2 regions of the Methylobacterium sp. J-072 genome follow, and region 2 is predicted to be linked to the other one. Evidence: riboswitches for the same ligand, from Rfam matches in the RefSeq annotation. Region 2 holds a riboswitch; the other holds the start of a gene.

Region 1 (5,058 bases), on a different contig from region 2:
GAGGCCGAACACGAGGTAGCGACCGTTCACCAGCGCCGCGACGTCGGCGATCAGGGATTCGCTCTGCGTCTCCACCGGCAGGCCGAGGCGGCTTGCATAGGCCTCGACCTCGGCGATCACCGGGTTCAGCCGGTTCTCGAAGACCAATTTTACCGAGCGGATCCGGCCCTCGCCGAGCAGCCGGTCGATGACCATGCGGTAGAAGGCGAAGGGCGGCTGCGGATAGTGAGGGTCGACCCAAGTACTGAAGATGTCGCCCGAGCGGATATGGATCAGGAGCTGGTCGTCGGGCTTGGCCGGGAACGTCGCCGGAAGGCCGTTGAACAGGGGGCGGATCATGCCCTGGATGATCGCCCGCGAATCCGGCGGCTCGTCGAGGCTCACCTGCCGCTGGAACTGCGTCGGATCGAAGAACAGGCCCGACAGGAAATAGCCGTCCGTCGGAAGCGGCTCGTCCGGTGGCAGGAAGGTGACGCCGTCGCGAGTGAGCCGCTCGGTCAGGAAGATGACTTTGCTGCGGTCGAATTTTGGGACCGCCACGTATTTCAGGTTCAGCGCCTTCGCGACCGAGAGCGCAATGATGTACTGGATCAGGCAATTGCCGAACGCGCCGTTCTGGAACGTCGACACGCCCACGAGCGCTCGGCTCGTGCGTCCGGGGCTGCTCTCCAGGCTGTAGGAAGTGAAGGCATTAGCGCCGGGCTTCTCGTTCAGGAGCGTCACGTCGAGATTCAGCATCGCCCGCAAGGCGATCAGGTCGAAGGCGGCCTCCTCGCACCGGATCTGGATCGCGGCATCCGTTATCGATGTCGGCACCGCGACGCGCACGAACCGCGTCCAGGCGCGCTCGTCGGCTTCGATGACGACCGTGATGGTGCCCGCCTCGACTTGGTGGGATGCGATGCCGGGCGCGGACCAGGACGCGCCGTCCTGCGAGAACAGGATCGGGCCGCGGTCTATGGCCGAACCGCCCTCCCCGCCCGCGGCCAGGACGACGGACTGGACCGGGAAGCGGCCGCCCAGATCGATCTCCAGCCAGGTCGTGTCCGCGTCCACGACGGTCTGCAGGACACGGCCGGCGGCGAGATCGACGAGGGCGGGGTTCGGGGCGTCTGCCGGGGCCATCGTGTCTCCGAAGCGGTCTGGACCGATCGCGCCGAGGACGCGGCCGGACGGCGCGCCCGGCGGTGCCCGCTTCGAGACCGGCCCGTCAAGCCCGCCAGCGCGCAACGAGCCCGGGATCGCGTCCGGGACCGAACTCACGATGCTCCCGCGGCGCGGGCCGTCGGCCCAGGACCGACGCGTCAACCCTTCGTCGTCTTCAAGAACAGGATGTCGATGTCGCGCTGCGGGACGTAGTCCTTCACGACGATCTCGAAGGTGGTCGGGCCGATCTTCTTCGCTGTGCCGCCGCAGTACGAGACCAGGGTCGCCGGATCGCCCTTGTCGACAACCAGCTTGAACAGGCCGATCGGCCCGACCCCGTTGTTCCCGGGCGTGATCACGTACGACAGGGACTGCTCGTAGGCCTGGAACGCCCGGCTGCCGTCGGCACTCGCTCGCCGGTACAGGGCCTGGGCCGCCCGCTCGAAGGCTGGGTCGGTGCAGTACCGGGTCGCGTAGTGCGCCTTTTGTAACGGGTCGAGGTTCGGCGCGCCGTAGGACAGGCTCGAGAGACCACCGAGGCTCGGCACGTAGCTCTGATGGACCGCGATCTCCCGGCCGGTCGGGAAGACCTGCCGGCGCCAGAACTTCGACTTCAGCGTCCAGAGCGGGGCATCCGTGATCGTCCCGTCCTTGTGCTCCTGCCGCTCGAGGATGCCGGCCGCGATGAGGTCGCGGCGCTGCCTCTCCCCGAGCCGGCGCAGCGCGACCTCCGTCGCCTCGACGGTCGGAACCAGCGGAATCCCCAGCGTCCTCAGCCGATCGGTGATCGCGACGGGGGGGGTGTCGCTCCGCATCAGGATAGCGTGCTGCTCGACCTGCCAGTCGACGGGCCGGCCGTCGACCGCGGTCTCGAACTTGAGGAAGTTGTCCTTCGCCGGATCGGGAATCGAGACCAGCGTCGTGGAATCACCGGCGATGTCGGGCATCGGAAACGCGAGCGTGGTCTCGATGTCGGCATCGGTCAGGTTGCGGAACCGATAGTCGATCCGCACGGCCTTCTCCGAGAGGTACAGGTCCTCCGCCGCGAGGGCGATCCCGTCGGTCTTCTCCAGAACGAGACCGCCGGCCGCGAGCGCGACGCTGCCGTCGTCGGCCCGGACCGGGAAAGACGCCGCCGCCAGGATGGCGAAGGCCAGCGACACACTACGCATCGACATCACGCTCGAAGAGTTGAGAATCAGCGGCCTGCCCCACCGGGGCCGTCCGCATCGGCCGTTACACGCAGGCGGTCGCGATGGCCAAGCCTCGGAGGCGGAGGCGGCGGGACCTTGGCGTCCATCGCCCGAAAGCGTTCGAACCGTCACGGCAACTGCCCGACCCGCATATTCACGCCGTGCCCAAAAGAGTCGGAAACGATTCCGCCGCGCCTCCGTTGTGCGAGAGCTGTCATGCGTCTACAACGATGGCGTGACGGTGCCCCGGCGACGGGGTGAAAAGGGAATGCGGTGAGGGGTGTGAGCCCCGAATCCGCGGCTGCCCCCGCAACTGTGAGCGGCGAGCGCCTGCCAGGAAGCCACCGGAGTGATCCGGGAAGGCGGCAGGCGCGCCGAGCCGCGAGCCAGGAGACCTGCCGTCGCGATGAGATCCCGCAATGCCGCCGGTGGGGCGGCTGGAGACATGTTGATGACCACCTCGACCCTCGCCCCCGTCGCCACCGGCACCCGCGCCGGCGAGCGCCCGGTTGCCGTCGCGCTTGCGGCCTTCCTGGGCCTGGGCCTGCTGTTCATGGCGGGCTTCTCGCCGGCGATCGCGCTGCACAACGCCGCGCACGATTTCCGGCACACCCAGAACTTCCCCTGTCACTGACGCCCCTGGCGCAGGGATGATCATCCGGCTTCTGTCGGCGGCCCTAGCCGCCGGCTTCCTCGCGGCCGTCGTCGTGACGGGCCTCGAGTTGACGCTGACCTCGCCGCTGATCGTTGCGGCCGAGCGCTACGAGACCCACCAGACACATCAGGCCCAGCGCGGTCTCCCGATCGTGCTGGCGCATGCCGGGCACGATCATGCCGCGCCGGATTCCGCGCCCGAGTGGCAGCCCGGCGAGGGCCTGCCCCGCATGGCCTTCACAGCCCTGGCGACGCTCGTGGGCGCCGTCGGCTACGCCTTGCTCCTGGGCGCAGCGATCCTGGCCTGCGGGCGCGAGCCGACCCGGCAGGTCGGCGTCGCCTTCGCGATCGCGGGCTTCGCCAGCGTCGCCCTGGCTCCGGGCCTGGGTTTGCCGCCGGAACTGCCGGGCAGCGAAGCGGCACCGCTTGCGACCCGACAGGCTTGGTGGGTGATGACCGCCGCCGCCACCGGCATGGGCCTGTACCTGATCACGATCCGGCGCTCGTTGATCGCGATCCTGGGTGGGCTGGTGCTGATCGTGGCGCCGCACGTGGCCGGCGCCCCGCAGGCGCCGGAGGCGGCCTCCGAGCTGCCCGCGGCGCTCGCGGCGCAGTTCGCGGCGCGGTCCCTGGCGATCAGCTTCGTCTTCTGGATGCTGATCGGCCTCGGCTTCGGCTGGGCCTGGCAGGCCTTCGCCCGGGGCACGGCGCGCGGGACGGTCCATGCCTGAGACCGTGCTGTACGTCTGCACGACCTGCCGCCGCCCGGGCGACGATCCGGACGGCCCCCGGGCCGGTGCGCGCCTGCTGGACGCCCTGCGCGCGGGTAATGCGGCCCCGGATCTGCGGATCGAAGGGGTCGAGTGCCTGTCGGTGTGCAAGCGGCCCTGCTCGGTGGCGGTCGCCTCCGCGAACCGCTGGACCTACGTCTACGGTGACATGGACCCGGTCGAGTCCGCCGCGATTATCCTGGACGGCCTTGCGGCCTACGCGGCGACCCAGGACGGCATCGTGCCGTGGCGGGAGCGGCCCGCCGCCTTCAAGACCGGTGTGATCGCCCGGATCCCGCCCTTTCCCGATCCCCGCCCGCTTCCGGCCGGCACCTTGGAGGCTGCGGAATGACCATCGTGACCAAGATCCCCTGCACCATCGTCACCGGCTTCCTCGGCGCGGGGAAGACGACGCTGGTCCGCCACATCGTCGAGAACGCCAAGGGCCGCCGCCTGGCGATCCTGGTCAACGAGTTCGGCGATGTCGGCTTCGACAAGTCGTTCCTGGCCGCCTGCGGCGTCGAGGGCTGCACCGAGGAGTCCATCGTCGAGCTGCCGAACGGCTGCATCTGCTGCACCGTGGCCGACGATTTCGTCCCGGCGCTGGAGACGCTGCTCGGCCGCGCCGAGCCGCCGGAGCACATCCTGATCGAGACTTCCGGCCTCGCTTTGCCGAAACCGCTGGTCCAGGCGTTCCAGTGGCCGGCGATCCGCTCGCGGGTCACCGTGGACGGGGTCGTGGCCGTGGTGGATGGGCCGGCCGTGGCCGCGGGCGCCTTCGCCGAGGATCCCGAGGCTTTGGCCGCCCAGCGCGCCGCCGATACGGCTGTCGATCACGACAATCCGCTGGAAGAGGTGTTCGAGGACCAGCTCCTCTGCGCCGACCTTGTGGCGCTCAACAAGTCCGACCTGCTCGATGCCGAGACCCGGGCGCGGGTGCGCGCCGAGGTCGAGGGGCATCTGCCCCGGGCCGTGAAGGTGGTCGAGACTGCGAACGGCGCGATCGATCCGCTGGTTCTGCTCGGGCTCGGGGCCGCGGCCGAGGACGATCTGGACGCGCGTCCCTCGCATCACGGCGACGGCGAGGACCACGACCACGACGATTTCGAGACCGTCGCCCTGCCGGTCCGCCCGGCGGTGACGGCCGGCGACCTCGCGGCCCGGGTCGAGAAGGCCGCCGAGGCCGCGGGCGTGCTACGGATCAAGGGCTTCGCCGAGGTGGAGGGCAAGGCCATGCGCCTCGTGGTGCAGGGCGTCGGCCGGCGCGTCGCCCACCATTTCGACCGGCCCTGGCG
Region 2 (5,058 bases):
CAGCAAGCGCGACAGGAGTTGCATGGTCGACGTGCCATGCGCGAGCAGGAGCTCATGCGCCGCGATGGCAGCGTCCACCATGCGGCCGAAACCGTCATCCTCAGACATCGTCGCGCAAGAGCCGAGTTGAATGCGAGCATACAACTTTAAGATCTGGCTTCGGTTCGACACTCTCCGAGGAAATCGGGATCCCCCCGGCCTCGGACGCGTGATCCGAGGCCGACCTGCCCGGCGATCGTGTCGGGCACTTTACGCCACGAGGGCAGGCTCCCCCGGCCCGCGACCGGACCAGGCAGGGCTACGGCGGATCCTGTGCCGGGAACGGCCCTATTGCGCCGCCGGCAGAGCCGGGATCGCCGCGTAGGTCGAGACCGTCGTCGGCAGCGCGGGGGAATTCGGCATTTCCTTCCGGGCCGCGCGGGAATCGCGCTTCTCGTAGAAGGCGTTGCCGCCGGCCACGGCCACGTAATGCATGTTCTTGTACGGGAAGTGATGGCCCGCGGTGTGGAAATACATCGCCTTCCCGACCTTCGGGTGCCGCTCGCCGGCCAGCACCGCGTCGGCCGCGTCGGCGACCTTCTGCAGGTCGCGCTCCTGCATCGGCTTGGTGAGCACGCCGGGGGCGAACTGGCCGGGCTGGCCGACCACCGCGCAGATGCCGCCCGGGAAGATCGCGGCTTCCAGCCGGTTCATGACCACGGTGCCGACGGCGAGCAGGCCGCCCTCGTCGCTGCGGTTCGATTCGAAATACATGGCCCGGCCGAGACAATCGCGCTCTTCATCGCTGACGACCAAGGGCGCCTTGCGGTCGGGGATCGATCCTGTGACCAAGGGTGAGGCCGTGATGTTGCACGCCCCGAGGCCGCCGGCGAGCGCCAGGACGACCAGCCCGGACACAATCTTAGTCCTCTCGCTACCCTGCATGCATCAGCGCTCCGTCCTCCTGCAGCCGCGTTTCGGTGCGAGACGACCGCGCCATCGCGGTATCGCCTCCCGCCGTCGTTGTAGGCGCCAAGCTTGCGTGCACGTTCGCGGCGAGGATGTGGCGAGCCTTCGCCTGCACCTCGCGGAGTGCACCGTTCCGCGGACGCCAGCGGACAGCCGGCAAGCCCCGGGGCCATTCCCCCCGGGACGAAGACGGCGCCCGCCGCCGGACCACCAAGTTCTCCGAAAAACAGCGGCTCTATCAGCATGTTAGCGCCATGGCCGGAATCCGAGCGGCACGGGATCCGGCACCCGTCTCGGAACCTTGCGCTGCGGGGAGGGCGCTCGGCCGAGGCCCCGGTGTCATCCGGGAGACACACCGGCCGCCAACCGGTGCCGGGGCGTTGACGGGACCGGCGCCTTGGCTCGATGGTGGCCGAGACGGTTCCCTTCGGGGATCAAAAGGGAACGCGGTGAGGGGTCTTTTGCCCGAAGCCGCGGCTGCCCCCGCAACTGTAAGCGGTGAGCCTTCTCGTCACCACGTCACTGGGCCACCTCGCCCGGGAAGACGACGGGAGGGCGGCGACCCGTGAGCCAGGAGACCTGCCGTCAGTCGTGGTCACACGCGAAACGCGCTGGGCGGGGTGTCCTGGCGGGTGTCGGGACGCCCGTGCGCGAGCGCGGTCGGCACGGCCTCGTTCGCGGTGACGTGCCACTGCCGTCGCCCGAGGTCCCGTGCCCCATCCTGCCCCACGCTCCGCGCGCTCAAGACTTTCCACGCTGACGACCATAAGCCTCGCGGTCCTGATTCCGGCGGCGTCCGCCCAGGACCGGCAAGCCGCCGAGACCACCCTGGACGAGATCTCGGTCACCGCCGAGCCTTCCGCGCCGCCGCGGGGCGGTGCCGCCGCGAGTGCGGGCTATGTCGGCGGCGTGACTGGCATCGGCGGTCCGCTCCTGACCGTGGATTCCGCCAGCGCGGGGGTGATCACCGGCGCCCAGCTCAACAGCCGGCCGGTGACGCGCCCCGGCGAGGTGCTGGAGGCGGTGCCGGGCCTGATCGTCACCCAGCACAGCGGGGAGGGGAAGGCCAACCAGTTCTTCCTGCGCGGCTTCAACCTCGACCACGGCACCGACATCGCCCTGTTCCTGGACGGCATGCCGCTCAACATGCGCACCCATGCTCACGGCCAGGGCTATGCCGACATCAACTTCCTGATCCCGGAACTCGTCGGCGCCGTGGAGTTCCACAAGGGGCCGTACTTCGTGCGCGACGGCGATTTCGCCTCCGCCGGCTCGGTGCGGATCGACTATCTCGACACCGTCCAGAAGAACCTCGCGCTCACCTCCATCGGCAGCTTCGGCTACAAGCGGGCGCTCAGCATCGCCTCGACCCTGCTCGGCGACGGCAACCTTCTGGTTGCAGGTGACGCGCAGGTCTATGACGGGCCCTGGGTGGTCCCGGACGCCCTGCGCAAGATCAGCACCGTCGCCCGCTACAGCCAGGGCACGGCGCTCGACGGCTTCTCGGTCACCGGCATGGCCTATGCGGGCCGCTGGACCGCCACCAACCAGATCCCTGAGCGGGCGGTCGTCCAGGGGCTGATCGGCCGCTACGGCACGATCAACCCCACGGATGGCGGCGATACGAGCCGCTTCTCGCTGTCCGGCCGCTTCAGCAGCACCGACGAAACCGGCGTGACCCGGGCCTCGGCCTACGTGATCCGCTCGCAGCTCAACCTGTTCAACGACTTCACCTATTTCCTCAACGATCCGGTCAGCGGCGACCAGTTCCACCAGCTCGACCAGCGCATCATCGGCGGCGGCGAGGCGCTGCACATCTTCCAGGGCGACCTGTTCGGGCGGCCGATGGAGAACGAGATCGGCGTGCAGACCCGAACCGACAGCATCCGGGTCGGCCTGTTCAACACGACGAACCGGCAATACCGCTCGGGGGTGCTCGACGACCGCGTGCTGGAGACGAGCGGCGCGTTCTACTTCGACAACCGGGTGCGCTGGACCGACTGGCTGCGCACCAGCCTCGGCTTCCGCGCCGACGGCTACGCGGCCCGCGTCGCCTCGGACACGCCGGCCAATTCCGGGCGGGCGCGCGATGCCATCGTCAACCCGAAGCTCGGTCTGACCCTCGGGCCATGGTTCGACACCGAGCTCTACGTGAATTACGGCGGCGGCTTCCACTCGAACGACGTACGCGGCGTGACCGCCACGGTCGATCCGGCGAGCTCGCTGTTCAACACCACCCGCTCGCCGTTCCTGGTGCCTTCGACCGGCTACGAGGTCGGGCTGCGCAACCGCTCGATCGCCGGGCTGGAGACGAGCCTCGCCCTGTTCCGGCTCGACTTCGCGTCCGAAAATTTGTTCCAGGGCGACACCGGCACCACGGAGCCGAGCCGCCCGACCCGGCGCTTCGGGGTCGAGTGGACCAACCGCTACGCGGTGACCCCGTTTCTCTCGCTGGAGGGCGACCTGACGATCACCAATGCCCGGTTCTCCGACGTCGATCCGGTCGGCAACCGGGTGCCGGAAGCGCCCACCACCATCGCGTCGGCCGGCATCACCTTCGGCGAGCCGCTCGGCTGGTTCGGCTCCCTGCGGTTCCGGTATTTCGGGCCGCGCCCCCTGATCGAGGACAACTCCATCTGCTCGCGCCCGACCGCCCTGTTCAACGGCCGGGTCGGCTACGCCTTCGAGAACGGGGTCAGCGTCTCCCTCGACGTGCTGAACCTGACCAACAGCCGGTCCGACCAGATCACCTACGCCTACGTCTCGCGCCTGCCCGGGGAGCCGGCCGAGGGCCTGACCGACCGCGTGTTCCACCCGGTCGAGCCCACGGCCGTGCGCCTCACCATCGCGGGCCGATTCTGAGCATGCCGAAGCCGGGGCCGGCTCAGTGCTGGCCCTGCCCGGACGCCAGGACGGCCACGCCCACCGCGATGATCGCGATCCCCACCAGCATGGTCGGGCTGATCGCCTCGCCGTACAGCCACGCGCCGCCGAGCGCCGCGCCGATCATGCCGACCCCGGACCAGATCGCGTAGACGACCCCGATCGGCAGCATGTCCATGCTGTTCGACATCAGCCACAGGGCGGTGCCGTAGCCCACCGCCACGATCAGGGTCGGCACGGGCCGCGTCAGGCCGTCGGCCGCCTTCAGGGCCAGGGTGGCGGTGACCTCCGCGCCGATCGCGAGCCCGAGGATCAGGTAAGGGTTCATCGCGCGGAAGACCTTTTGTGCAGGAACGGAGCCAGTCTCAAATGAAACCCGACTTTTCGGGTCACCATAGACGACCAGACAAGGACGGCAGGCTAGCGTTTGTGCGCAGCCGTCTCGTCCCATAAGATGCCGCCAGACTTCGACAGCCCTTTTCCGTGGAATCCATGAACATTTTCGGATCGCCCGCGCCGGACACGTGCGGCTGAGATCCGAATGCAACGTCCGGCCCGGTTGGCCCTTCGTTAACGCCTCCTCATCATGGTCGCCGCGCGCGCCGGACCCCGGTCGACGGCGCCCTGACCGTGACGATCCAGAGCGACACCGATCCATCATGACTGCGTCGTCCGCGATCCCGGAGCCTTCGGCCCGCCCCCGCCCGGGGCGCCGGCGGGGCCCGCGCTGGGGCGTGATCGCCGCGGCCGGCGGCATCGTGGCGGCCGGCTGCGCCTGGACCGCCACCGCGCTGATCGACGTCCCCGATCCGGTCACCCTGGCGGCCCTGGCGGTCCTCGAGCCGTCCGAGATCGGACCGTGGTTCCCGAGCCGGGTGGTGCAGGCGCCCGAACAGGCCCGCGACCTGGCATTCCGGCCGAGTCCGATCCTCGATCGCGTCCCCTGGAAGGGGAAGCCGGTCCCGCTCGCCACGATGCTGGCGGAGACGCACACCAACGCCTTCCTGGTGGTGCAGGACGGGGTTCTGATCCATGAATGGCAGCGCCCCGGGACCGGCCCGGCGACCTTGTTCCCGTCCTGGTCGGTGGCGAAGTCGATCGTGTCGCTGCTGGTCGGCGCCGCCGTGGCGGGCGGCAAGCTCGCGGAGACCGACCGGGTCTCGGCCCTGCTGCCCGAGCTGCGCCACGCCGCGGTGTTCGGCCAGATCACCGTGCGCGACCTCCTCG

What was found. A riboswitch is a leader RNA that binds a small molecule or an ion and turns the genes downstream of it on or off. The one in region 2 is predicted to bind cobalamin.
Region 1: linked by a shared signal. The riboswitch ahead of MKK67_RS17120 (CbtB domain-containing protein) and the one ahead of MKK67_RS00120 (TonB-dependent receptor) in region 2 are both predicted to bind cobalamin.

The regions. Positions count from the first base shown of each region.
Region 1 is NZ_JAKSYK010000147.1:88,615-93,672, forward strand. Features, by position in the region: gene MKK67_RS17110 (discoidin domain-containing protein) at 1-1,263, opposite strand, end outside; gene MKK67_RS17115 (DUF4424 domain-containing protein) at 1,305-2,324, opposite strand; cobalamin riboswitch at 2,562-2,757, shown strand; gene MKK67_RS17120 (CbtB domain-containing protein) at 2,791-2,973, shown strand; gene MKK67_RS17125 (CbtA family protein) at 2,990-3,724, shown strand; gene MKK67_RS17130 (DUF1636 domain-containing protein) at 3,717-4,115, shown strand; gene cobW (cobalamin biosynthesis protein CobW) at 4,112-5,058, shown strand, end outside.
Region 2 is NZ_JAKSYK010000008.1:877-5,934, reverse strand. Features, by position in the region: gene MKK67_RS00130 (hypothetical protein) at 1-81, opposite strand, end outside; gene MKK67_RS00125 (cell wall hydrolase) at 328-924, opposite strand; cobalamin riboswitch at 1,350-1,550, shown strand; gene MKK67_RS00120 (TonB-dependent receptor) at 1,777-3,810, shown strand; gene MKK67_RS00115 (DMT family transporter) at 3,833-4,159, opposite strand; gene MKK67_RS00110 (serine hydrolase domain-containing protein) at 4,491-5,058, shown strand, end outside.